One region of the Janthinobacterium sp. J1-1 genome, then DNA from elsewhere that is predicted to be linked to it. Evidence: predicted binding sites of a transcription regulator. Region 1 holds the regulator's gene; the other holds the start of a gene.
What was found. The regulator FNR, encoded in region 1, switches genes on or off when oxygen is low (the NO sensors DNR and NnrR bind a similar motif). The targets are predictions, from matches to a motif close to TTGATNNNNATCAA.
Positions count from the first base shown of each region.

Region 2: a site for FNR is predicted at 6,071-6,084, ahead of paaA (1,2-phenylacetyl-CoA epoxidase subunit PaaA). Genes of this name have one in related genera too.

Region 1 covers NZ_CP132339.1:246,584-258,739, forward strand. Annotated here, with positions in the region: gene ccoO (cytochrome-c oxidase, cbb3-type subunit II) at 1-321, shown strand, start outside; gene Q8L25_RS01080 (cbb3-type cytochrome c oxidase subunit 3) at 323-523, shown strand; gene ccoP (cytochrome-c oxidase, cbb3-type subunit III) at 516-1,442, shown strand; gene ccoG (cytochrome c oxidase accessory protein CcoG) at 1,447-2,838, shown strand; gene Q8L25_RS01095 (FixH family protein) at 2,895-3,419, shown strand; gene fnr (fumarate/nitrate reduction transcriptional regulator Fnr) at 3,420-4,178, opposite strand; gene Q8L25_RS01105 (response regulator) at 4,401-7,472, shown strand; gene Q8L25_RS01110 (TOBE domain-containing protein) at 7,542-8,309, opposite strand; gene Q8L25_RS01115 (ATP-binding cassette domain-containing protein) at 8,341-9,039, opposite strand; gene modB (molybdate ABC transporter permease subunit) at 9,044-9,715, opposite strand; gene modA (molybdate ABC transporter substrate-binding protein) at 9,730-10,491, opposite strand; gene Q8L25_RS01130 (putative DNA modification/repair radical SAM protein) at 10,630-11,862, shown strand; gene Q8L25_RS01135 (UdgX family uracil-DNA binding protein) at 11,859-12,156, shown strand, end outside.
Region 2 covers NZ_CP132339.1:1,734,965-1,747,120, forward strand. Annotated here, with positions in the region: gene Q8L25_RS07845 (TonB-dependent receptor) at 1-2,074, shown strand, start outside; gene Q8L25_RS07850 (aminotransferase class V-fold PLP-dependent enzyme) at 2,090-3,397, shown strand; gene Q8L25_RS07855 (M14-type cytosolic carboxypeptidase) at 3,405-4,529, opposite strand; gene Q8L25_RS07860 (hypothetical protein) at 4,672-4,926, shown strand; gene paaX (phenylacetic acid degradation operon negative regulatory protein PaaX) at 5,014-5,943, opposite strand; gene paaA (1,2-phenylacetyl-CoA epoxidase subunit PaaA) at 6,167-7,156, shown strand; gene paaB (1,2-phenylacetyl-CoA epoxidase subunit PaaB) at 7,190-7,474, shown strand; gene paaC (1,2-phenylacetyl-CoA epoxidase subunit PaaC) at 7,489-8,241, shown strand; gene paaD (1,2-phenylacetyl-CoA epoxidase subunit PaaD) at 8,241-8,780, shown strand; gene paaE (1,2-phenylacetyl-CoA epoxidase subunit PaaE) at 8,816-9,895, shown strand; gene paaG (2-(1,2-epoxy-1,2-dihydrophenyl)acetyl-CoA isomerase PaaG) at 9,954-10,745, shown strand; gene paaH (3-hydroxyacyl-CoA dehydrogenase PaaH) at 10,747-12,156, shown strand, end outside.

The DNA.
Region 1 (12,156 bases):
TTCCAGTGGGGTTCCAAGCGTACCGGGCCCGACCTGGCCAGGGTCGGCGCGCGCTACAGCGACGAATGGCACCGCACCCACCTGAACAATCCGCGCGACGTGGTGCCGGAATCGAACATGCCGTCCTACCCATGGCTGGCGAAGACCAAGCTGGCGCCGGAAGACATCGTGCCGAAGATGCGCGCCCTGAAACGCCTGGGCCAGCCGTACAGCGAGGAAGAGATCGCCGCCGGCCCGGAACAGCTGAAGGACAAAACGGAAGAAGACGCCTTGGTGGCCTACCTGCAAGGCCTGGGCACATTAATCAAAACGAGGAATTAGCATGGCAATCGAGAATCTGTTCGACAGCGCCAGCAGCGTCATGACGGTGGTTTCCTTTACGACGTTCCTGGCCATCCTGTGGTGGACATTCAGCCGCAGCAACAAGGACTTCGACGCGGCGGCCAACCTGCCGTTCGCCGATGAAGCGCTGGACTATCCGACCAACGCCGGAGCGGCAAAAGAGGAGCGCGGCCATGTCTGACTTTACCAGTGGTTTCTGGAATATTTACATTGTCGTGCTGTCCCTGCTGGGCATCATCGGCTGCGGCGTGCTGCTGTACTCGCAGTCGAAAGTGACGATACTGCCGGGCGCACCGGCCGACGGTACCACCGGCCACGTGTGGGACGAAGACCTGAAGGAACTCAATACGCCGATGCCGCGCTGGTGGATGTGGCTGTTCTACATCACCATCGTGTTCGCGCTGGCGTATCTGTTCCTGTACCCGGGCCTGGGTACCTATGCCGGCAAGCTGGGCTGGAAATCGTCGGGCCAGTACGAGCAGGAACTGAAAAAGGCGGAAGCCGACTACGGCCCCCTGTTCGACAAGTACCTGAAGCAGGATCTGAAAACCGTGGCCGCCGATCCGCAGGCGAACGCCATCGGCCAGCGTTTGTTCCTGACCTACTGCGCGCAGTGCCACGGTTCGGACGCGCGCGGCAACAAGGGTTTTCCGAACCTGACCGACAAGGACTGGCTGTATGGCGGCGATCCCGACATCATCAAGACCACCATCATGCACGGCCGTAACGGCATCATGATCCCGATGGGCGCCGCCCTCGGTTCGGAGCAGGATATCGAGAACGTGGCCCATTACGTGCTGAGCCTGTCGGGCTCGACCTCGGACCCGGTCAAATCGGTGCTGGGCAAATCGAAATTCGGCGCCTGCATGGCTTGCCATGGCGCCGATGCCAAGGGTAACCAGCAGCTCGGTGCACCGAACCTGACCGACAAGATCTGGCTGTATGGCGGCAGCGCCGACACCATCATGGAAACCATCCGCAAGGGCCGCAACAACACCATGCCCGCCTTCGGTGACTTCCTTGGCGAGTCGAAAGTACATGTGCTGTCGGCGTATATCTGGAGCCTCTCCAACCCTCAGCCTGCGGTTCCTGTGAAGTAATGTAATGGAACCCCAAGTCATCAAGATGTATGCGGCCCGCGAGCAGATCTACCCTCGCGAGGCCAAAGGACGCTATGCAACATGGCGCTGGGTGTGCGTCTGGCTCACCCAGCTGGCGTTCTACGGCTTGCCGTGGCTCAACTGGAACGGCAGGCAAGCCCTGCTGTTCGACTTGACCACGCGCAAGTTCTACATTTTCGGCGTGGTGCTGTGGCCGCAGGATTTCATCTATCTGGCGGCCCTGCTGATCATCGCGGCGTATTTGCTGTTCCTGGTCACGGCGATTGCCGGGCGGGTCTGGTGCGGCTTTTCCTGCCCGCAAACGGTGTATACCGAAATCTTCCTGTGGGTCGAACGCAAGATCGAAGGCACGCGCAGCGCGCGCATGGCGCTCGACCGCCAGGGCCCCTCCGTGCGCAAGACCGGCAAGAAGGTCGCCAAGCACCTGGCGTGGGGCGCGATCGCCCTGTGGACCGGCTTTACCTTTGTCGGCTACTTCACGCCGATCCAGGACCTGGTGCAGGAAGTGCGCACCTTTAACTTCGGCCCGTGGGAATGGTTCTGGATTCTGTTCTACAGCCTGGCCACCTACGGCAACGCGGGCTGGCTGCGCGAACAGGTGTGCAAATACATGTGCCCGTATGCGCGCTTCCAGAGCGCCATGTTCGATCAGGACACCCTGATCATCACCTACGATGACAAACGCGGCGAGCCGCGCGGTGCACTGAACAAGAAGGCGGCCAAGGAGGGGACGGAAAAAGCGCTGGGCGACTGCATCGACTGCACCCTGTGCGTGCAGGTGTGTCCGACCGGCATCGATATCCGCAACGGCCTGCAATATGAATGCATCGGCTGCGCCGCCTGCGTCGACGCCTGCAACAGCGTGATGGACAAGGTCGAGCGGCCGCGCGGGCTGATCCGCTACAGCACCGACCATGCGATGGAAAACAACTTCAGCTCGAAGCAGATCCGCCGGCGCGCCATGCGCCCGCGCGTGCTGATCTACACCTCGATCCTGGGGCTGATCATCATCGCCGTCTGTACCTCGCTGTTCCTGCGCACGCCCCTGAAAATGGACGTCATCCGCGACCGAGGTTCGATGGGCCGCGAAGTCGAAGACGGCATGATCGAAAACGTGTATCGCCTGCAGATCATGAACACCTCGGAAGAGCAGCAGCACTTCAGGATCGGCGTGTCCGGCTTGCCAGGCTTGAGCCTGGTCACGCGCGAGGAAGTGACCCTGCAGCCGACCGAAACGCTGGGCTGGCCGGTGCGTTTGCGCGTGCCGCACGGCGTCGGCGAGAAGGGCTCGAACAAGATCCATATCGAGCTGCAGTCGCTCGACGATCCGTCCTTGCATGTGCGCGAAAGCGCGGTATTCATCGTGCCGCGTTAAACCAAGAAGCGGCGCCTGGCCTTGCCTGGCGCCGTGTTGAATCAGGAGAAACACCCATGTCCAAGACCGCCAAACTGCAAGCTCCCGTCGATCCCTGGTACAAGCACCGCTGGCCTTGGCTGCTGATGATCGGCCCCGGCCTGTCGGTCGTCGTCGGCAGCTTCATGGGGTACATCGCGTTTACGCAACCCGATGCGCTGGTGGTGGGCGACTACTACAAGAAAGGCAAGGCGATCAACCAGGACTTGCGCCGCGACACCGTCGCCAGCGACCTGGCGATGGATACCAGCCTGGCCTACGACGTGGCGCAATCGCGCATCACCGGTTCCGTGCACAGTTTCGGCAAGGCCTACCAACAGCCTTTGCTGCTGCACCTGGCGCACGCCACCTTGCCGGAAAAAGATATCCGGCTGATGGTGCAGCCCGATGCGGACGGCAATTTTTCGGTATCGCTGCCGATGCTCGAACGCAGCCGCTGGCAGGTGCTGGTGGAAGACCAGCAGCGCGTGTGGCGCCTGTCGGGCATCTGGACCTGGCCGGCCCAGCGCGACATCACCATCCAGGCCGACAAGGAACTGTAATTATTTGCAGACGTCGGTGCCGGCCGTAATCGCCTTGAGTTTGGCCGGCTGCAGGATTTCAATCTCGCGGTTCGACACGCGCAGCCAGCCTTCCTTCTTGAATTTCGAGAGCAGACGGCTGATGCTTTCGATCGTCAGGCCGAGGTAGTTGCCGATTTCCTCGCGCGACATGCGCAGCTGGAAGTTACTGCCCGAATAGCCGCGCGCTTCATAGCGCGACGCCAGGTTGACGATAAAGGCGGCAAAGCGCTGGGTCGCCTGCATATTGCCCAGCAATAGCATCACGCTTTGCTCGCGCGTGATTTCCTGGCTCATCATGCGGTGGAAATGGCGCAGCAGGATCGGCATATTGCCCAGCAGTTGTTCCAGGCTGGAAAATGGAATTTCACACACTTCACTGTCTTCCAGCGCCACCGCATTGCAATGATGGCGATCGGCGCTGATGGCGTCCATGCCCAGCAGTTCGCCGGCCATCTGGAAACCGGTCACCTGTTCTTCGCCACCCTGGTTGATCTGGTAGGTCTTGAAATGACCGAGGCGGATCGCATACAGGTTCTGGAACGCGTCGCCGATACGGAACAGCGAGGCGCCGCGCACCACCTTGCGGCGCCGGCCGATAATCTGGTCGAGACGGTCCATGTCACCCACATCGAGTCCCATGGGCAGACACAACTGGTGCATGCTGCACGTCGCGCAACGCGCACGCAACACTTCCACGTTCACGGTGGGCAGGGTTGGCGTCAAGAGCTCTGGTGTCATGGTGAGTACCTTTTATAAAATACAACAACAAGTTTACTGTATATGCAGAGGTAGTGTGCCAATTTCGGCGAAATACGCCGAATAAACGACTTTCGTCATTTATTTTCATGGCAACCCCGCCACAAGCACACGCTTGCCAAGTTGATGTATTGATAGGAGAATTCCTCATAGCATCTCTCGCAGCGCGCTTGTGCCGCTTGCCCGTTTGCCAAGGATAAGGAAATGATGAAGCCTCTGGGCATTAAAGCAAAAGTCGCGCTGGCCACCAGCCTGACCTCGATCGCCATGATCGCCCTGGTGACCCTGGTGCAAGTGCAGCGCATGCGCGACGATTTCACCAAGGTACTATTAAGCCAGCAGACGGCGATGATCGACCGCACCGCCGAGGAACTCGACGACAAGCTCGGCATGCTGCTCGACGTGATCAGCGAAACGGCGCGCCGCCAGCCGGCCGCGCTGATGGCGCAGCCGGCCCAGTTGCGCCAGTACTATGAGCAGCGCGCCATGCTGGCCCTGTTCGACGACGTGCTGGTGCTCGATGCGCGCGGCAAGGTGATCAGCGACGTGCCCGAAGTACCGGGCCGCAGCGGCGTCGAGGTGGGCGACCGCGACTATTTCCGCACCGTCATGCGCACGCGCCAGCCGATGATCACCGAACCCTTGCTGGGCAAGAAAAGCGGGATGCCGATCGTGCAGATGGTCGCGCCGGTGCTGGGCGCCAACGGTGAAGTGGCCGGCATCGTGATCGGCGTGCTGCGCCTGTACAAGGACAACCTGCTGGGCGACCTGCGCACGACCAAGGTCGGCAAGAACGGCTATTACTTCATCCTCACGCAAGGCAAGGTGCCGCTGTACGTGCTGCATCCCGATCCGGCCAAGCTGCTGCAGCCGCGCGCAGCCAACGCCAATCCGGCCACCAGCGAGCTGATCGCGCGCGGCGGCGAAGGCAGCATGGTCAGCACCAACAGCCGTGGCATCAATGCTGTCAACAGCTTCAAGCATTTGAAATCGGTGAACTGGCTGCTGGCGGCCTCGCTGCCCATCGATGACGCCTTCGAGCCCTTCGATGGCGTGCTGTACCGGCTGGTGCTGTGGAGCGCCTGCGCCTCGCTGCTGGCAGCGCTGGTATTGGGCTGGGTCACGGTGCGGCTGCTGTCGCCGCTGGTGCGCCTGCGCGATACCCTGCTGGCCCTGCGCAGCAGCGGCCAGCGCTTCACGCCGCTGCCGGTCGAGCAGCGCGATGAAATCGGCGAACTGACGGCCGCCTTCAACAGCCTGATGAGCGAGCGCGACCGCCTGCAGCACGAGCTCGAAGCGCGCGCCAGCGAGCTGGAAAACGAGCGCGACCGCGCCGAAGCGGCCAACCGCGCGAAAAGCGATTTCGTCGCCAACATGAGCCATGAAATCCGCACGCCGCTCAATGCCGTGCTGGGCATGGTCTATTTATTGGGCAATACCAGGCTCAATACGGAACAGCGCAAATACCTGACCATGGTGCGCGTGGCCGGCCAGTCGCTGCTGGGCATCCTCAACGACGTGCTCGATTTTTCCAAGATCGAGGCGCGCCGCATGGACTTGTCGCCGGTCGAATTCGACCTCGATGAAGTGATGAACACGCTGGCCACCACCATGACCATGAATGCCGGCGAAAAGGAACTGGAACTGGCCATCGCCGTGGAATCGGACGTGCCGCGCCGCCTGGTGGGCGACGCCCAGCGCCTGCAGCAGATCCTCGTCAACCTGGCCGGCAACGCCATCAAATTTACCGCAAGCGGCGAAGTGGTGGTGGCCGTCAGCCTGGCCGAACAAACACCCGGCCAGGCCTGGCTGCGCTTCGAAGTGCGCGATACCGGCATCGGCATGACGCCGCAGCAGCAGGAACAACTATTTACCGCCTTCTCGCAGGGCGATCAAAGCATCACGCGGCGCTTCGGCGGCACCGGCCTGGGCCTGGCCATCAGCAAGCACCTGATCCACATGATGGGCGGCGATATCGCCGTGGCCAGCAGCGAAGGCAAGGGCAGCCGCTTCTGGTTCAGCGTGCCGTTCGAGGCGCTGGCACAACCAAACGAAGAGCGCCGCAAACCGGCCCTGGGCCAGCTGCGCCTGCTGGTGGCCGACGACAACCGCACCACGCGCGAACTGATCGTCAAACTGATCGAGGCCTGGGGCTGGGCCGCCGATGAAGTCGATTCCGGCTTTGCCGCCATCGAACTGTACCGCGAACGCCTGGAAAGCCAGCAGCCGTATGACGTGGTGCTGGCCGACTGGCACATGCCCGTCATGGACGGCCTGGCCACGGCCAAGGCGATACGCCAGGCGGCCACCGGCCAGCGCCAGCCGATCGTGGTGATGGTCAACGCCTTTGCCCGCAACCACCTGGAGGAAATCTCCAGCGCGGCCGAGGCCGACGTGGTGCTGATGAAGCCGATCACCGGATCGAGCCTGTTCGATGCGCTGCACCAGGCTTTGAGCGCCAAGCAGGATGGCGAACAGCATATCGCGCTGCAGCAGACCGGCACCGAACTGGCCGGCGTGCATTTCCTGCTGGTGGAAGACAATCATCTGAACCAGGCGGTGGCGCGCGGCATCCTCGAACACATGGGCGCCACGCTGGACGTGGTGGGCGACGGCCTGCAGGCGGTCGAGCGCCTGCGCATGGAGTCCCTGCGCTACGACATCGTGCTGATGGACATGCAGATGCCGGTGATGGACGGCTTCAGCGCCACCCACATCATCCGCACCGAACTGCGCCTGCAGTTGCCGGTGATCGCCATGACGGCCGGCGTGCTGGCCTCCGAGCGCGAGCGCTGCATGACGGCCGGCATCACCGACTTTATCGCCAAGCCGGTGGTGGTCGAGGAAATGATGGAAGTGATCAGCCGCCACCTGCCGAAACGCCCGACAGTACAGGCGGCAGCGGCCGCGCCGCTCGACGAGGAAGTGTTTTCCATGGCCGCGCTGATGCGCGTGATGGGCAAGGACCCCAAGGGCAGGGGCGTCTTGCGGCGCATGGTGGAAGACGCGCTGAACAAGGGCATGGCGCCCTTGCGCGACGCCGAAGCCGTCTTGCAGGCAGGCCGCCACAGCGACGTCGCGCGCATCCTGCACGGCCTGCGCGGCTCGGTGGGCACCCTGGGCACCAAGCGCCTGATCCGCGCCTCGTTCGCCACCGAGCAGGCCATCGACGAAGGCCGCCACGACGAAGTGCCGGCGCTGCTGGCGCAGACGGTACTGGAACTGGAGCAGGTGCTGGCGGCGGCGGCCGACTGGTTGTCGCGGCTGGAAGAGTAGGGCAAAGTAGGTCGGATTAGCGCTTGCGCGTAATCCGACATCACCACCGGCGCCAACAATGTTGTCGGATTACGCGGGCACACCCAGAATCACGCTCGACGCCTTGAACATCGCCGTCAGCTTGCTGCCGATGGCGATTGCCATCTCGCTGGCGCTCTGGTTGGTGATGATGGCGGCGATGGTTCCGCCACGCGGCAGATCGAGCACCACCTCGGTATTGACGGCGCCCGTCTGCACGCGCGTGACGGTGCCGGCCAGCTGGTTGCGCGCCGAGAAGCGCGCGCCTTCGCCATCCGCCACCAGGATGATGGACGAGGCCTTGATCAGCGCGAATGCTTCCACGCCGGGCGCCAGGCCCAGGCTGTCGCTGCTGCCCTGGGTGATGACGGCCACGATCTGCTGGCCGCCGGGCAGTTCCAGGATCACTTCGTCGTTGACCGCCCCGGACTTCAGTTCGGCCACCTTGCCCAGGAATTGATTGCGTGCCGTGGTTTTCATGGCCATTCTCCGTATCAGTAAAAGGTCGTCGGCGATGCCCTCGGCCTGGCTGCCCAGCTGGCGCAGGTAGCGCTCGTGCTCGCGTTCGATGATGCGAAAGTTGTCGACCAGCTGGCGCCCGCGCTGCGTCAGGCGCGTGCCGCCGCCGCCCTTGCCGCCCGCCAGGCGTTCCACCAGCGGCTCGCCAGCCAGGTTGTTCATCGCGTCGATGGCGTCCCAGGCCGCCTTGTAGCTCATTTTGACCGCCTTGGCCGCCTGCGTGATCGAGCCGCATTCGGCGATCGCGCCCAGCAACGCCACCCTGCCGGCGCCACCGAGGTGTTCACCGCCCACCGTCATCCATACCGAGCCTTGCAGGCCGATTTCTGCCTTATCCAATTTTCACCTCGTGTCTGTTTTCTTCCATCGTGTCGATGCGGCCATCGCGCAAGTAAAGCACATGGTCGCCGAGGATGCGCGCGTCTTCCGGGTCGTGCGTAATCAATATCATCGGCACGCCCAGGCGCTGCTGCCACTGGCTCAGTTCCAGCCGCATGGTGACACGCAGGGCCGGATCGAGGGCGGCGAACGGTTCGTCCAGCAGCAGCGCGGCCGGCTCCGACACCAGTGCCCTTGCCAGCGCCACCCTCTGGCGCTGGCCGCCGGACAACTCGTCGGGATACTGGTGCGCCAGTTCCTGCAAATGAAACGCATCGAGCCAATGCTCGACCTTGGCCAGTTTCTCACGCGCGCGCGGATTGAACCAGCCGCGCGCCAGCCCGAAGCCCACGTTCTGGCGTACCGTCAGGTGCGGGAACAGCGCATAGTCCTGGAACAGATAGGCCACATTGCGCTGTTGCGGCGCCAGGTTGATGCCGGCAGCGGAATCGAACAGCGTACGGCCATTGAGGCGGATATGGCCGGCGTCCGGGGTGAAGAGTCCGGCAATTGCCTTCAGGGTCATGCTCTTGCCGGCGCCGGACGGGCCATACATGGCGATGCGCTGGCTGGTCGAGCTGCACTGCACGTGCAGCTCAAAATGGCGTTTGCCGGAGCGCAAGGTGGCGCGGATATCGAGGTCGAGTTGCATGGTTTTACTTGTGAACGATGCGGCCAGGCGCCAGCGTGCCGGCCGACAGCAGCACCACGATGCAGACCACCGAGGTAATCAGTACCAGCATATTGGCGACCTCATCCTGGCCCGCCTGTACCGCCTCGTACACGGCCACCGACAGGGTCTGTGTCTTGCCGGGTATGCTGCCGGCCACCATCAAGGTCGCGCCAAATTCGCCCAGCGCGCGCACAAAGCCCAGCAGAACGCCGGCCAGGATGCCGCGCCAGGCCAGCGGCAGGGTGACGCGAAAGAAAATGGCGATTTCGGATATGCCCAGCACGCGCGCCGCCTGTTCCAGCTGGCCATCGACCGCTTCAAACGCCGCCCGCGCCGGTTTGAACACCAGCGGAAAAGCGACGATGGTGGAGGCGATCACGGCGCCCTGCCAGGTAAAGATCAGGTTGATGCCGAAGTGTTCCTGCAGCCAGATGCCGATGCTGCCGCGCCGCCCCAAGAGCACCAGCAGATAATAGCCCAGCACCGTGGGCGGCATCACCATCGGCAGGGTCAATACCGCGTCGAGCAGGTCGCGCCCGGGAAAGCGGGCGCGGGCCAGCAGGTAGCCGGTACCGATGCCCAGCAACAAATTGAGCGCCGTGGCCCATGCCGCCACTTTCAGCGACAGGGCCAGCGCGGTCCAGGCGATATCCATCCGGTGCGATCAGCTTATGGTTTTTTGAATCCGTATTTGGCCAGGATGGCTTGCGCCGGCGCCGTTTGCAGATAGCTGACAAAGCGTTTGGCCTCGGCCGCATTGGCGCTGCCCTTGATGGTGGCGATCGGGTACAGCACCGGCGCTTCCAGCGGCACCTCGAACACCACCTTGACCTTGTCTTTCATGATGGCCGCGTCGGTGCCGTACACAAAGCCCGCATCGACTTCGCCACGCGCCACATAGTCGAGCGACTGGCGCACATTCTGCGTGCTGATGGCCTTGGCCTGCACGCCGTCCCACAGATTCGCCTTTTTCAGCGCGCCTTCCGAATAGCGGCCCACCGGCACGCTGGCCGGATTGGCGATCGCCACGCGCGTCACGCTTTTCTGCGTCAGGTCATTCAGGTTCCTGAGTCCGAGCTTGCTGTCCGACGGCACGATCAGCACCAGGCTGTTGCTGACGAAATCATGGCGGTCGGCTGGCAGCACCAGGCCTTCTTTTTGCGCCGTGTCCATGGTTTCCTGGTCGGCCGAGGCAAACACGTCGACCGGCGCGCCCTTGACGATCTGCTGCAGTAGTACACCCGAAGCGGCGAAGTTCAAGGAGACCTTGCTGCCCGGATACTGCGCCTCATAGCTTTGCGCCGCATCCTTGAAGGCGTTCGTCAGGCTGGCCGCAGCCGACACCACCACTTCGCCGGCCATGGCGGAGGTAGCGGCAGTGGTCATGAAAAAAGCGGCGGCAAGAAGGCGGGCAGCAGAGGTCAGGCGCATGGTCATATCCTTGAGAGTGAGCAATCAACAGAAGCGTAATATACACGGATATATAGCGTCTTGCCATTGCATGGATCAAGCAGGCGTTAGCCGGCCATCCCTGATATACTGTATATACATACAGTATTGAGGTGCCCCATGGAATTGACGGACAAGCTGGAAATCCTGGCCGATGCGGCCAAGTACGACGCGTCCTGCGCCAGCAGCGGTGCGCCCAAGCGCCACTCGATCGGCAAGGACGGCTTTGGCGCCACCTCGGGCATGGGCATCTGCCACAGCTATACGCCGGACGGGCGCTGCGTGTCGCTGCTGAAGATCCTGTTGACCAATTACTGCCTGTACGACTGCCAGTACTGCGTCAACCGCCGCACCTCGAACGTGCCGCGCGCCCGCTTCACGGTGGCCGAAGTGGTGAAACTGACGGCCGACTTTTACCTGCGCAACTACATCGACGGCCTGTTCCTCAGTTCCGGCATCATCCAGTCGGCCGACTACACGATGGAGCAGCTGGTGCAGGTGGCGCGCGAGCTGCGCGAGGTGCACCAGTTCCGCGGCTATATCCACCTGAAAACCATCCCCGACGCCGACCCGGCCCTGATCGAACAGGCGGGCCGCTATGCCGACCGCCTCAGCGTCAATATCGAACTGCCGACCCAGGACAGCGTGCAGAAGCTGGCGCCCGAAAAAAGCGTGCACACCATCAAGCTGGCGATGGGCTCGATCCGCCGCAAGCTCGATGAAAAAGCCGAGGAACCGAAGTCACCCCGTTTCGCGCCGGCCGGCCAGAGCACGCAGATGATCGTCGGCGCCGACGCCAGCGACGACCAGCAGATCCTCAACACGGCCGAGACCCTGTACGGCAGCTATAAACTCAAGCGCGTGTATTACTCGGCCTTCAGTCCGATTCCCGACAGCCCGAAAAGCGTGCCGCTGGCGCCGCCGCCGATGCTGCGCGAACACAGGTTATATCAAGCCGACTTTTTGCTGCGCAGCTACGGCTTCCAGGCCAGCGAACTGCTGCCCGCCAGCGGTGGCAACCTGGCGCTCGATATCGACCCGAAACTGGCCTGGGCGCTGGCGCACCGCGAGCATTTTCCGATGGACCTGAACCGCGCCGCGCTGCACATGATCGCGCGCGTGCCTGGCATCGGCCTGCGCAACGCGCAGCGCATCGTCGATCTGCGCCGCCTGCGCCAGGTGCGCTACGCCGACCTGTCGCGCCTGCGCTGCAGCATGAAAAAGATCTCTCCCTTTATCATCACGGCCGACTACTTTCCCGCGCGCGACACCACCACCTCCGAAAACCTGCGCCGCGCCATGACGGAAGCGCCGCAGCAGATGAACTTGTGGCCGGAGCTGCAGGCGGCATGAACCAGGTCGTGCGGCTGGCGCAGTCGTTCGGCGAGTGGCGTGCTGCAGCGCGGGAGCTGATCGCGCTTGGCGTGGCGCCAGTCCATATCGCCTGGCAATCGCAGCCCGGCGACGGCGACCTGTTTTCGTCAACACCGGACGCAACCGATACCAGCGCGCCGCCGCTGCGCCTGCCGCGATCCCTGGTGGAACTGCTGGAAAGCGCCGCCTGCTTCAATGTGCAGGATCGCTGGGCGTTTTTATATCAGGTGCTGTGGCGCTGGCAGCAGGGCCAGCACGATGTGATCTCGCCGG
Region 2 (12,156 bases), 1.5 Mb from region 1:
CCTGCGCGGCCTGTCGCCGGACCAGACCCTGGTGCTGGTCAATGGCAAGCGTTTCCACCGCAGCGCGCTGCTCGGCGCGCGTGGTGCCCAGGCGCCGGACCTGGCGCAGATTCCCGTGTCCGCCATCAAGCGCATCGAAGTACTGCGCGACGGCGCCTCGGCCCAGTACGGCTCGGACGCGATTGCCGGCGTGATCAATATCATTCTCGACGATACGGTCGGTACCGAACTGTCCGTGCACCATTCGCAATATGCCGAAGGCGACGGCAAGGCCAACGAACTCAACCTGAAGACGGGTTTTGCGTTTGGCGAGACGGGCAAGGCCAGCATTTTCGGCGCGCTGGCCAAGTCCGATCCCACCTCGCGCACGCGCCAGCGGGCCGACGCCATCGCTTTCCAGCAAGCGCATCCGGAACTGAAGGTGCCGAATCCGGTGCAGCGCTGGGGCCAGCCTGAACTCAAGAGCCAGCGGCTGGGTTTCAATGCCAGCATGGCCCTGTCCGACAGTATCGAACTCTACGGTTTTGGCCTGTACAGCCACAGCGACGGCACGTCGGACTTCAACTGGCGCAATCCCGACACCAGCACCGGCGCCTATAAAACCAGCACCCTGTTCCCCGGCTGGGACTTGCGCAGCGTGTACCCGCTCGGTTTCAGCCCCAGCTACTCGAACGAGCAGGACGACATGCAGTTCGTGGCCGGCCTGCGCGGGCGTATCAGCGAGCAACTCGGCTGGGATGTCAGCGCGTCATATGGCCGCAACCGCATCGACTACGAACTGGCCAATTCCATCAATGCCTCGATGGGGCCGGCCAGCCCGACGGCCTTTTATCTGGGTCGCTTGTCGCAGACGGAAAAAATCCTCAACGCCAACTTCAACTATGAGTTGCCGGTCGCGGCGTTGCCGCAACCGGTGAATATCGCCTTTGGCGCGGAAGCGCGCAATGAAACCTATGGCGTCAAGGCCGGCGACACGGCGTCCTGGACGGTGGGGCCGGGCGCCGCCATGGGCCTGGACGCCAACGCCAACGGCGCACCCGGTTTCAGCGACCGTCAGGCGGGCAGCTGGGGCCAGGACAGCTATGCGGCCTACCTCGACGTGGAGGTGCCAGTGAGCAAGGCGCTGAGCCTGGGCGGCGCGGCCCGCTACGAACATTTCTCCGAGTTCGGCAGCACCGTCAACGGCAAGCTGTCGGCCCGCTATGCCCTGAGCGACAGCCTGGCCTTGCGCGGTTCGTACTCGACCGGTTTCCGCGCGCCGACGCCGGGCCAGTCGAATACCAACAGCACCAACCAGGGCCTCGACACCAAGACCCTGCTGCTGTTTACCAGCGGCCGCCTGGCCAACAACGACCCGCTGGCGGTGCTGCTGGGCGCCCAGCCCTTGAAACCGGAAAAATCGAAAAACCTGTCGCTGGGGTTTACCTGGAAGACGCCGGCGGGATTCTCCGGTTCGGTCGACGTGTATGACATCAAGGTCAGCGACCGCTTCAGCACGTCCGCGTCGTTTGCCGTGCCGGCTGGCGTGGCCAATCCGCTGCGCTACACCTCGGTCAGCTATTTCACCAACGACTTCGACACCACCACGCGCGGCATCGATATCGTCGGCAACCACCTGAGCCGTATCGGCAATGGCAAGCTGAACCTGACCCTGGCCTACAACTACAACACCACCAAGGTCGACGGCGGCAATTCCAGCCTGGTCACCAATCCGGCGCAGCGCCAGGTCTTCGAAGAACGTTTGCCGCGCCAGAAAGCCACCATCAGCGGCAACTATGAGCTGGGCAACTGGAGTACGCTGGCCCGCGTGCGCTACTACGGCGCCTGGACCGACAACACCGGCAATACCACGGGCGATATCTTCCAGCGCTTTGGCGCCATGCAGTTTCTCGACCTGGCGGCCAGCTACAAGATCACGGACACGCAATCGATCCGCGCCGGCATCGATAATGTGCTCGATAAATATCCCGACGAAGCGACCTTCCAGGCCAGCCGTGGCCTGATTTATTCGCGCAATGCGCCGTATGATACGGATGGCCGCAACCTGTATGTCGAATACAAAGTGAAATTTTAAGGGGCGATGGTGAAGATGAATCCACAACGCCGGGCGCTGCTGCGCGCCGGTTCCCTGGCGGCGGCGCTGCCGCTGGCGGTGGATGCGGCCTCGGCAGCGTCCGCGGCCTTGCCGCCGCCCCTGCCGCCGGTGCCGGCTGGCGCCACGCCGGACAGCCTGGCCGGCAACCAGGCCTACTGGCAGGCGGTGGCCGCCCAGTACGACAGCACCGATGCGGTGCTGCAGCTCGATAACGCTTTCTGGGGTTCGATGGCCAGGCCGGTGCTGGCCCATTACGAGCAGCAACTGGCCATGGTCAACCGCGACAACGCCTGGTATGCGCGCATGCGCTTTCCGGCCGACTTCGAGGCGGCCCGCGCGGCGGCGGCCAGGGCGCTGGGCGTGGCGGTCGATGAGATCGTGCTGACGCGCGGCGCCACGGAAGCGCTGCAGGTCCTGATCGCCGGCTATAACCGCCTGCAACCGGGCGACACGGTGCTGCATGCCGATATCGACTACGACAATATGATCACCGTCACGCGCTGGCTGCAGCAGCGGCGCGGCGCCGAGGTGGTGGCGATCGCCATGCCGGAACCATTTACGCACGACAATGTCATCGATGCGTATGCGCAGGCGATGGCGCGCCACCCGAAGCTCAAACTGATGCTGCTCACGCATGTGAACCACCGCAACGGCATGGTCTTGCCGGTGGCCGAGATCAGCCGCATGGCGCGCGAACGGGGCATCGATGTGATCGTCGATACGGCGCACGGCTTCGGCCAGCTGGACATGACGATCCCCGACCTGCAGGCGGACTTTGTCGGCATCAACCTGCACAAGTGGATAGGCGCGCCGGTGGGCGTGGGCGCCGCCTACATCAAACGGGGCAGGGTGGCCGATATCGATCCCTGGCTGGGCGAAAAGATGGGCGACGATATCCGCTCGCGCGTGCACACGGGCACGGTCAATTTCGCGGCCTACCTGAGCTTGCCGGCGGCGCTGGACTTGCACGCGCGGATAGGCGTGGCCAACAAGCAGGCGCGGCTGCGGCTGCTGCGCAACCGCTGGGTGGAAGCGGCGCGCGGCATCGCCGGCATCGAAGTGCTGGCCTCGCCTGATCCGCGCCTGAGCAGCGCGATTGCGTCATTTCGCATCAAGGGAAAAACCAGCGTGGCCGACAATTTTGCCTTGTCGAAAAAACTGGTGCAGCAGCACGGCATCTTTGCCGTGCCGCGCGACGGCCTGGCGTCCGGCGCGTGCCTGCGCGTCACGCCAGCCATCTTTACGCCCGAGTCACACCTGGACAAGCTGGTGACAGCCTTGCGCCAGGTGGCCAAAGGGTAGCGCTTGCTTACGCGCGCAGGCTGGAGAGGATCGGTTGCAGTACTGCCGCACCCAGGGCGGCGCTGCGGGCACCGCTCCAGCCGGTTTGCTGGTCGGGGTCGTTGGCATTGTCCTTGAACGGCAATTCCAGGGTCAGCGACAGGCAACCAAAGGCGTGCGTGATATGGGGCGAACCCATGGTCAGCACTTCGGGCGTGAACGGGCCGTCTTCGTAGCCGTGCTCGTCCTGGAAGTCGGGACTGGCCACCTTGAAATCGGCGATAAAGCGCTCCTGCTCGGCCTTCTGTGCTGACGTGAAATTTTCCAGCGCATCGCTGCCGGCCACGAACACGTAGGGCAGGCCTTCGTCGCCATGCACGTCGAGGAACAGGTCGCAGCCGATTTCATGCATTTTCTGTTTTACCAGGAACACTTCCGGGCTGCGTTCCATGGTCGGCGTCATCCATTCGCGGTTCAGGTTGGCGCCGGCCGCGTTGGTGCGCAGGTTGCCGTGCACGGAACCGTCCGGATTCATGTTCGGCACCACGTAGAACACGGCGTCCTGCAGGCACTGGCGGGCAAACGGGTTGGCCTGGTCCAGCAGCGCTTCGAGCATGCCTTCGACAAACCATTCGGCCATCGTTTCACCGGGATGCTGGCGCGCGATGACCCAGACTTTTTTCTCGGCATCGGCGTCACCGACCACCAGCAGGTTCATGTCGCGCCCTTCCACCGTGCTGCCCAGGTCGATCAAACGCACCAGTGGCGACGCTTGCGCGCTGTCGATCAGCGCCAGGTGGCGGTCCCATGGATACGGCTCGAAATAGGCGTAATACACGCTTTCTTCTTCCGGCGTATGTTCGATGGTCATCACGGCGCCGTCAAAGCTGGTCGGCACGCGGAACCAGGTTTCGCGGTCGTAGCTGGCCACGGCCTGGTAGTCTTTCCAGCCGTCCGGATAGGCGGATTTTCCCGCGTTCATGAAGCGGATCGTGCACGCCTCGCCTTGCGCGCCCTGCAGGCGGAAGTAAAACCATTGCGTGATGTCGGCGTGGGAATCCTTGCGGATGTTCAGTTCGATCGAATGGGCATCGTCGGCGCGCAGCACCTCGATCGCGCCGGCGTCGAACTGCTGGCTGATTTTAATGGTCATGAATGTTCCTGGTAAAAACAAGTTAGGGTTTGCATCGTGTGCAATGGCGCGATGATACCCGTTTTGCCCGGGCCTTTGTGCCGGCGCAAACCCGGTGTGGCTTGCTTTGCTAACGTGATAGCTCCATCACCGGGAGATCATCATGGACGACAACGGCAAACATATCCGCGAACTGGAAAAGAAAGCCAGCGCCCTGAGCGATGCGCTGGCGCACCTGGGCAAGGGCACCACCCTGCAGGAACTGCTGCGCATCCTGCGCTTTCCCGGCTATACCACGCCGGCCGAACTGGCTTTCAACCACGCCATCCTCGACACCATGCAGTTGCAGGTCAATGCGCTCGACAAGCTGGGGCAGGATCTGTTGGCGGGGGCGAAGCAGGTGGTGGCGAAGCAGTAGGTTGAACAACCCCAACAGCACATTCCGGGGTCGGACCCTGAGGGACTCGGCGTCCCCGTCCGGCCCCCGGCATTTTCGTCGTTAGGTTCAGGTATCAAGGCCACCGAAACGCTCATAAAACCACGGCTTCACATCGGCCGCCTGTTCGTCCTCGCGCCGCAGGGTGGCCAGGATATGCTGTTCCGCCGCCGCATAGGTGCGCCGGTACAGTGCGCGCGCCAGCGCATAGGCTTGCGTGCCGGGCCACGGTTCGGGCAGCAGTTCGACCGGCAATTGCGGGTCGTGCAGCTGCACCCGGCGATAGGCGTGCGTCAGTAGCGAGCGGATCACGAAAGCCTGCTCGGGCGCGATGGCCGGCTGCTCCTGAAGCAGGGCCAGCAGCGGCTGGAAGCTGGCGATGAATTTTTCGTAGCCGGCCATCACTTCCGACAAGTCCCAGCATTCGGCCACCATTTCGCGCAGGGGCCGCGTGCTGACACCCGGCAACTCCGTACTGTGGCAGACATACAGCTTGCCCTGTACTTCGTTGCGCACCAGGATGTCTTCCAGCGCATCGCCATTGCTGGCCGGGTGGCCGAAGATGCCGGGCGCGACCAGGCCATAACCGGCCCACAGCAGCTCCTTGCGCAGCGCCCCCCGCTCGCTGGCATTGATATTGCCGGCCGCGCCGATCACCAGGGTCCAGCTGCCATCCCAGTGCTTGACCAGCGGCGCGTAGATGCGGCGGTAGGCGCGCTCGAAACGGGCCAGCGCTTCCGGCCGGATCGCATAGGCGCTGCGGCGGCCATCCCGTTGCGAACTGAGCCAGCCTTCCTGCGCCAGGCGGAACACGCTGGTGCGCAGCAGGCGGTCGTTGACGCCGAACGGCGCCAACAGCTCGATCAGGCTGCCCAGCCAGATCGACCCGCCGCGCGGCACGATGGCGTCGCCAAAGATCGTCATCACCAGCGACTTCGAACGGGGCGGGTCAGTGGCGAGGAAATCGGCTATCCATGCGGTGCAAGCGGTGTTGTTCATGTGTTCCTGGTCTGGCCGTAAGAGGACATTTCTATAAAGGCAGCAGTTTACTTCGCTCTGCGCTGCTGCATGCACTATTTTCCATATGATACCTCCGTAAAAGAAACATAAGATACGGAATTTTCAAATGATTCAAATCAAGTGTATGCAAATCGATTTATGTATCGTATTATCCGTTTATCGCTTTGCGCAGTAGCGCAAGCCACCCATTGGGAGACAGATCATGTACGCACAAATGGTTGAAACCGGCCTCAAGAACGTTCGTTCCATCGACGACATGGGCGCGGAAGAGCAGGCTTTCCAGGCACGCATCGACGAAGGCATCAAGATCGAGGCCAAGGACTGGATGCCGGACGCTTACCGCAAGACCCTGATCCGCCAGATTTCGCAGCACGCCCACTCGGAAATCGTCGGTCAATTGCCAGAAGGCAATTGGGTGACGCGCGCGCCGACCCTGAAACGCAAGTCCATCCTGTTGGCCAAGATCCAGGACGAAGCGGGCCACGGCCTGTACCTGTACAGCGCGGCCGAAACGCTGGGCGTGTCGCGCGACGAATTGCTGGCCGCCCTGCACTCGGGCAAAGCCAAGTATTCCAGCATCTTCAACTACCCGACCCTGTCGTGGGCCGACATGGGCGCCATCGGCTGGCTGGTCGACGGCTCGGCCATCATCAACCAGATTCCGCTGTGCCGCTGCTCGTATGGGCCGTATGCGCGTGCCATGATCCGCGTCTGCAAGGAAGAATCGTTCCATGCGCGCCAGGGCTACGACATCATGATGTCGCTGTGCAAGGGCACGCCAGCACAGAAAGCCATGGCGCAGGATGCCCTGAACCGCTGGTGGTGGCCGTCGCTGATGATGTTCGGCCCGTCCGACGCGGCGTCCGTCAACAGCGCGCAATCGGCGCAATGGCGCATCAAGCTGTTCTCGAACGACGAATTGCGCCAGCGCATGGTCGACCAGACCGTGCCGCAGATCGAATACCTGGGCCTGACCGTGCCCGATCCCGACCTGAAATTCAACGTCGAGACCGGCCACTATGAATTCGGCGAGATCGACTGGTCCGAGTTCAACAATGTATTGAAGGGCAATGGCCCGTGCAACCGCGAACGCCTGCAGACGCGCGTCAAAGCGTATGAAGATGGCGCATGGTTCCGCGATGCACTGGTGGCCTACGCCGACAAGCAGACCGCAGTCAAAGCGGCAGCCTGAGAACCGACATAAAAACAGTAAGGGGATAGCATCATGAGCAAAGAATGGCCTTTGTGGGAAGTTTTCATCCGCAGCCAGCACGGCCTGGCGCACAAGCATGTGGGCAGCCTGCACGCCTCCGACGCCACCATGGCGGTCAACCATGCGCGCGACGTGTACACGCGCCGCAATGAAGGCGTCAGCATCTGGGTGGTGCGCGCCGCCGATATCGTTGCCAGCAGCCCCGGCGACAAGGGCGCCCTGTTCGAACCGTCGAACAGCAAGGTGTATCGCCATCCCACCTTCTTCCCGATGCCGGAAGAAGTCAAGAACCTGTGATGGGAGTGATCGCAATGGATGACAAGGTCACTTATTTACTGCGCCTGGGCGACAACGCCCTGATCCTCAGCCAGCAGCTGTCGCAGCTGTGCGGCAAGGGTCCGGCGCTGGAAGAAGACATGGCGCTGACCAACGTCGCGCTGGACCTGCTGGGCCAGACGCGCTTGTGGTTCAGCTATGCGGCCGAACTGGAAAACGCGGGCCGCGACGAGGACGATATCGCCTTCATGCGCGACGCCCACGACTTCCGCAACTGCCTGCTGGTCGAACAGCCGAACGGCAACTACGCCGACACCATGATGCGCCAGTTCTTCTTCGACACCTGGCACTACTTCCAGCTGCTGGAGCTGACGAAAGCGAGCGACCCGCGCATCGTCGAAGTGGCGCAGAAGTCGATCAAGGAAGTGACGTACCACCTGCGCCGCAGCGGTGACCTGATCGTGCGCCTGGGCGACGGCACGGCGGAAAGCCACCAGAAAACCCAGGCCGCGGCCGACGCGCTGTGGATGTATACGGGCGAGATGTTCCAGTATGACGCGGTCGACAGCGCCATGGTGGCGGCCGGCATCGCGCCGCCTGCCGACCTGCTGCGCGCCGCCTTTCTGGAACACGTGGCCGAGATCTTTGCCGAAGCCACATTGACCATGCCGGCGCCGGACGCCTGGATGCAAAAGGGCGGCAAGCAGGGCACGCATACGGAACACCTGGGTTTTATCCTGGCCGAGATGCAGTTCCTGCAGCGCGCCTATCCCGGAGCGGAGTGGTAATGAATACCGCCACCGGCACGCTCGATGCGGCGCAGGTCTGGGCCTGGCTCGGCGACGTGCCGGACCCGGAAATCCCCGTCATTTCGGTGGTGGACCTGGGTATCGTGCGCGCCGTCGAAGTGACAGGCAATGACGCCTGCGTGGTGACGATCACCCCGACCTATTCCGGTTGCCCGGCGATGCAGGTGATCGCCGATGCGGTGACGGATGCCTTGCGCGAGCATGGCGTGGAAAACGTCACGCTGGTGAACCAATTGTCGCCGGCCTGGACCACCGACTGGATGAGCGACGAGGGCAAGGCCAAGCTGAAAGGCTATGGCATCGCCCCGCCGCAGCAGCAGGTGATCGATATCAGTGGGCTGAAGGGTGGGGCAAGATCGGGCGTGAAACGCGTGGCGGCGCCAAAACTGGATGTGATCTGCCCGAACTGCGGTTCCAGCCATACGCAGCTGACCAGCCAGTTCGGCTCCACGCCCTGCAAGGCGCTGTACAAATGCATCGATTGCCGCGAACCGTTTGATTACTTCAAGTGCCACTAAAAAAGCATGCAGTGCGTAGAAACTGGAGATGAAGCATGAGTAAATTTTATCCGCTGTCGGTGTCCCACGTGCGCAATGAAACGCGCGACACCATCGCCGTCACCTTCGACGTGCCTGCCGAGTTGCAGCAGCAGTTCCGCTTTCAGCAGGGCCAGCACCTGACCTTGCGCGCCAATATCAATGCGGAAGACGTGCGCCGTTCGTACTCCATCTGTTCGGCGGTGCAGGACGGCACCTTGCGCGTGGCGATCAAGCGCACCCCCGGCGGCGCGTTTTCCACCTGGGCCAACGACACGCTGAAAGCCGGTGCGACGATTGAAGTCATGCCGCCGATGGGCCACTTCAATGTGCCGCTCGACTGCGTCAACCGCAAGCACTACCTGGCGTTCGCCTCGGGCAGCGGCATCACGCCGATACTCTCCATCATCAAGACCACCCTGCTGACGGAACCATTGAGCCGTTTTACGCTGTTCTACGGTAACCGCGCCTCCTCGTCCGTGATCTTCAAGGAAGAACTGACGGACCTGAAGGACGTGTATCTGGAGCGCCTGAACCTGGTCTACGTGATGAGCCGCGAACAGCAGGACATCGAACTGTTCAACGGCCGCATCACGCAGGAAAAATGTGAACAGTTCCTGCAGCACTGGATCAAGGTGGAAGACTACGACAACGCCTTTATCTGCGGCCCGGAAGACATGATGCTGGGCGTATCCGCCGCCCTGCAGGCGGCCGGCATGCCCAAGCAAAACATCAAGATCGAACTGTTCGCCGCCAGCATCCCGAAAAACGCCCACAAGCCACGCGCCCAGCTGGCCGCCGGCGCGGTGCAGGAGACGGAAGTGACCGTCATCCTGGACGGCAACCACACCACCTTCACGATGGACAAGGACAAGGAATCCATCCTCGACGCCGGCCTGCGCCAGGGTATCGACATGCGCTATTCCTGCAAGGGCGGCGTGTGCTCCACCTGCCGCTGCAAGGTCCTCGACGGCAAGGTCGAGATGGACGTCAACTACGCGCTGGAAGACTACGAAGTGGCACGCGGCTTTGTGCTCAGCTGCCAGAGTTTTCCTGTCACCGACAAGGTGATTGTCGATTTCGACCAGGCAGAGTAAAGCCACGGTCAGATCCCAGATTTCCGTTGCGGGCCAATAAATAAAATAGCGAGACGCCATGACCTACCAGAACATCCTCTTCACCATCGAGCAGGGCATCGCCACGCTCACCCTGAACCGTCCCGACAAGCTGAACAGCTTTACGCAGGCCATGCACGAGGAAGTGCGCGACGCGATTGCCAAAACAAACGCCGACAATTCCGTGCGCGTCTTCGTGCTGACCGGTGCCGGCCGTGGTTTCTGCGCCGGCCAGGACCTGTCCGACCGCGCCGTCGAACCGGGTTCGAAAGGCGTGGACCTGGGCGAGTCGGTGGAAAAAAACTATGCGCCGCTTGTGCTGGCCCTGAAGGCCTTGCCGATGCCGGTACTCTGCGCCGTCAATGGCGTGGCCGCCGGCGCGGGCGCCAACCTGGCGCTGGCCTGCGATATCGTTATCGCCGGCAAATCGGCCAGCTTTGTCGAAGTGTTCTGCAAGCTGGGCCTGATCCCGGACACGGGCGGCACCTTCTTCCTGCCACGCCTGATCGGTTCGGCGCGCGCCATGGGCCTGGCCATGCTCGGTGAAAAACTGACGGCCGAAAAAGCGGAGGACTGGGGCCTGATCTGGAAATGCGTGGACGACGCCGAGCTGGCTGCGGAAACGCGCAAACTGGCCGTGCATTTCTCCACCGCGCCGACCAAGGGCCTGGCGTTCACCAAGCAGGCGCTGGCTCTCAGTGGTGCCAATACCCTGCCGCAGCAGCTGGCGCTGGAAGCGCGCATGATGAGCGAACTCGGTAACACCGACGACTACCGCGAGGGCGTGACCGCCTTTATGGAAAAACGCGCACCGCAATTCAAGGGACACTGAGATGGCAGCTCTGGACAACAACAGCATTGTCGCCGTGATCGGCAGCGGCGCCATGGGCGCCGGCATCGCGCAGGTGGCGGCGGCCGCCGGCTACCGCGTGAAACTCTACGACACGCGTCCCGAGGCCGTCAGCAAGGCGCTGGCGGATATCGGCAAGATGTACACGAAGCTGGCCGAGAAAGGCCGCATGACGGCGCAGCAGGCGCAGGACGCCACAGCGCGCCTGCAGGCGGCCGGCAGCTTGAGCGACGTGGCCGATGCGTCACTGGTGGTCGAAGCCATCGTCGAAAACCTCGACGTCAAGCGCAGCCTGTTCGCCGACCTGGAAGCGCTGGTCAGTGAGCGCTGCATCCTGGCCACCAATACCTCGTCGATTTCCGTCACCGCGATCGCCGCCAAGCTGCGCCGCCCTGAACGCCTGGTCGGCATGCACTTTTTTAACCCGGTGCCGCTGATGGCGCTGGTCGAAGTGATCAGTGGACTGGCTACCAGCGAAGCGGTCGCCGCCACCGTTTACGACACCTCGATTGCCTGGGGCAAGATGCCGGTGCATGCGAAATCGACGCCCGGCTTTATCGTCAACCGCGTGGCCCGTCCGTTTTATGCGGAAGGCTGGCGTTTGCTCAGCGAGCAGGCCGGCGACGCCGCCACCATCGATGCCGTGCTGCGCGAAGCGGGCGGTTTCCGCATGGGCCCCTTCGAGCTGATGGACCTGATCGGCCATGACGTGAACTTCTCCGTCACGCAATCGGTGTTCGGCGCCTATTTCAACGACCCGCGCTTCACGCCGTCCGTGCTGCAGCAGGAAATGGTCAATGCGGGCTTTTTGGGCCGCAAATCGGGCCGTGGCTTTTACCGGTATGGCGAAGGCGCCAGCATCCCCGCTGCCAGGGAAGAAAGCGCACAGCCGCGCCCGGAAGTGGTGGCCTTGTCCAGCGCCGTCGGCAGCGACGGCCGTGGCCACAGCGGCATCGTCCACGCGCTGGTGCAGCGCCTGGAAGCGTCCGGCATCAATGTCACCAGCAGGGTCACGCTCGAAGGCCAGGTCAGCGACACGGCGCCGGCCCTGCATTGCAATGGCGCGGCGATCTACCTGACGGATGGCCGCAGCGCCACCCAGCGCGCGCACGACAATCAACACGCCGACACGGTGCTGTTCGACCTGGCGCTCGACTATGCCACCGCCAAGCGCGTGGCGCTGGCGCGCGCCGACCAGTGCACCGATGAAGCGTACAACGCCGCTGTCGGCCTGTTCCAGGCGGCCGGTTTTACGGTGACGCGCCTGGACGACGTGCCGGGCCTGGCCGTGATGCGCACCGTCGCCATGCTGGCCAATGAGGCGGCCGACGCCGTCAACCAGGGCGTGTGCACGGCGGCCGCCGTCGATATCGCCATGCAGAAGGGCGTCAAC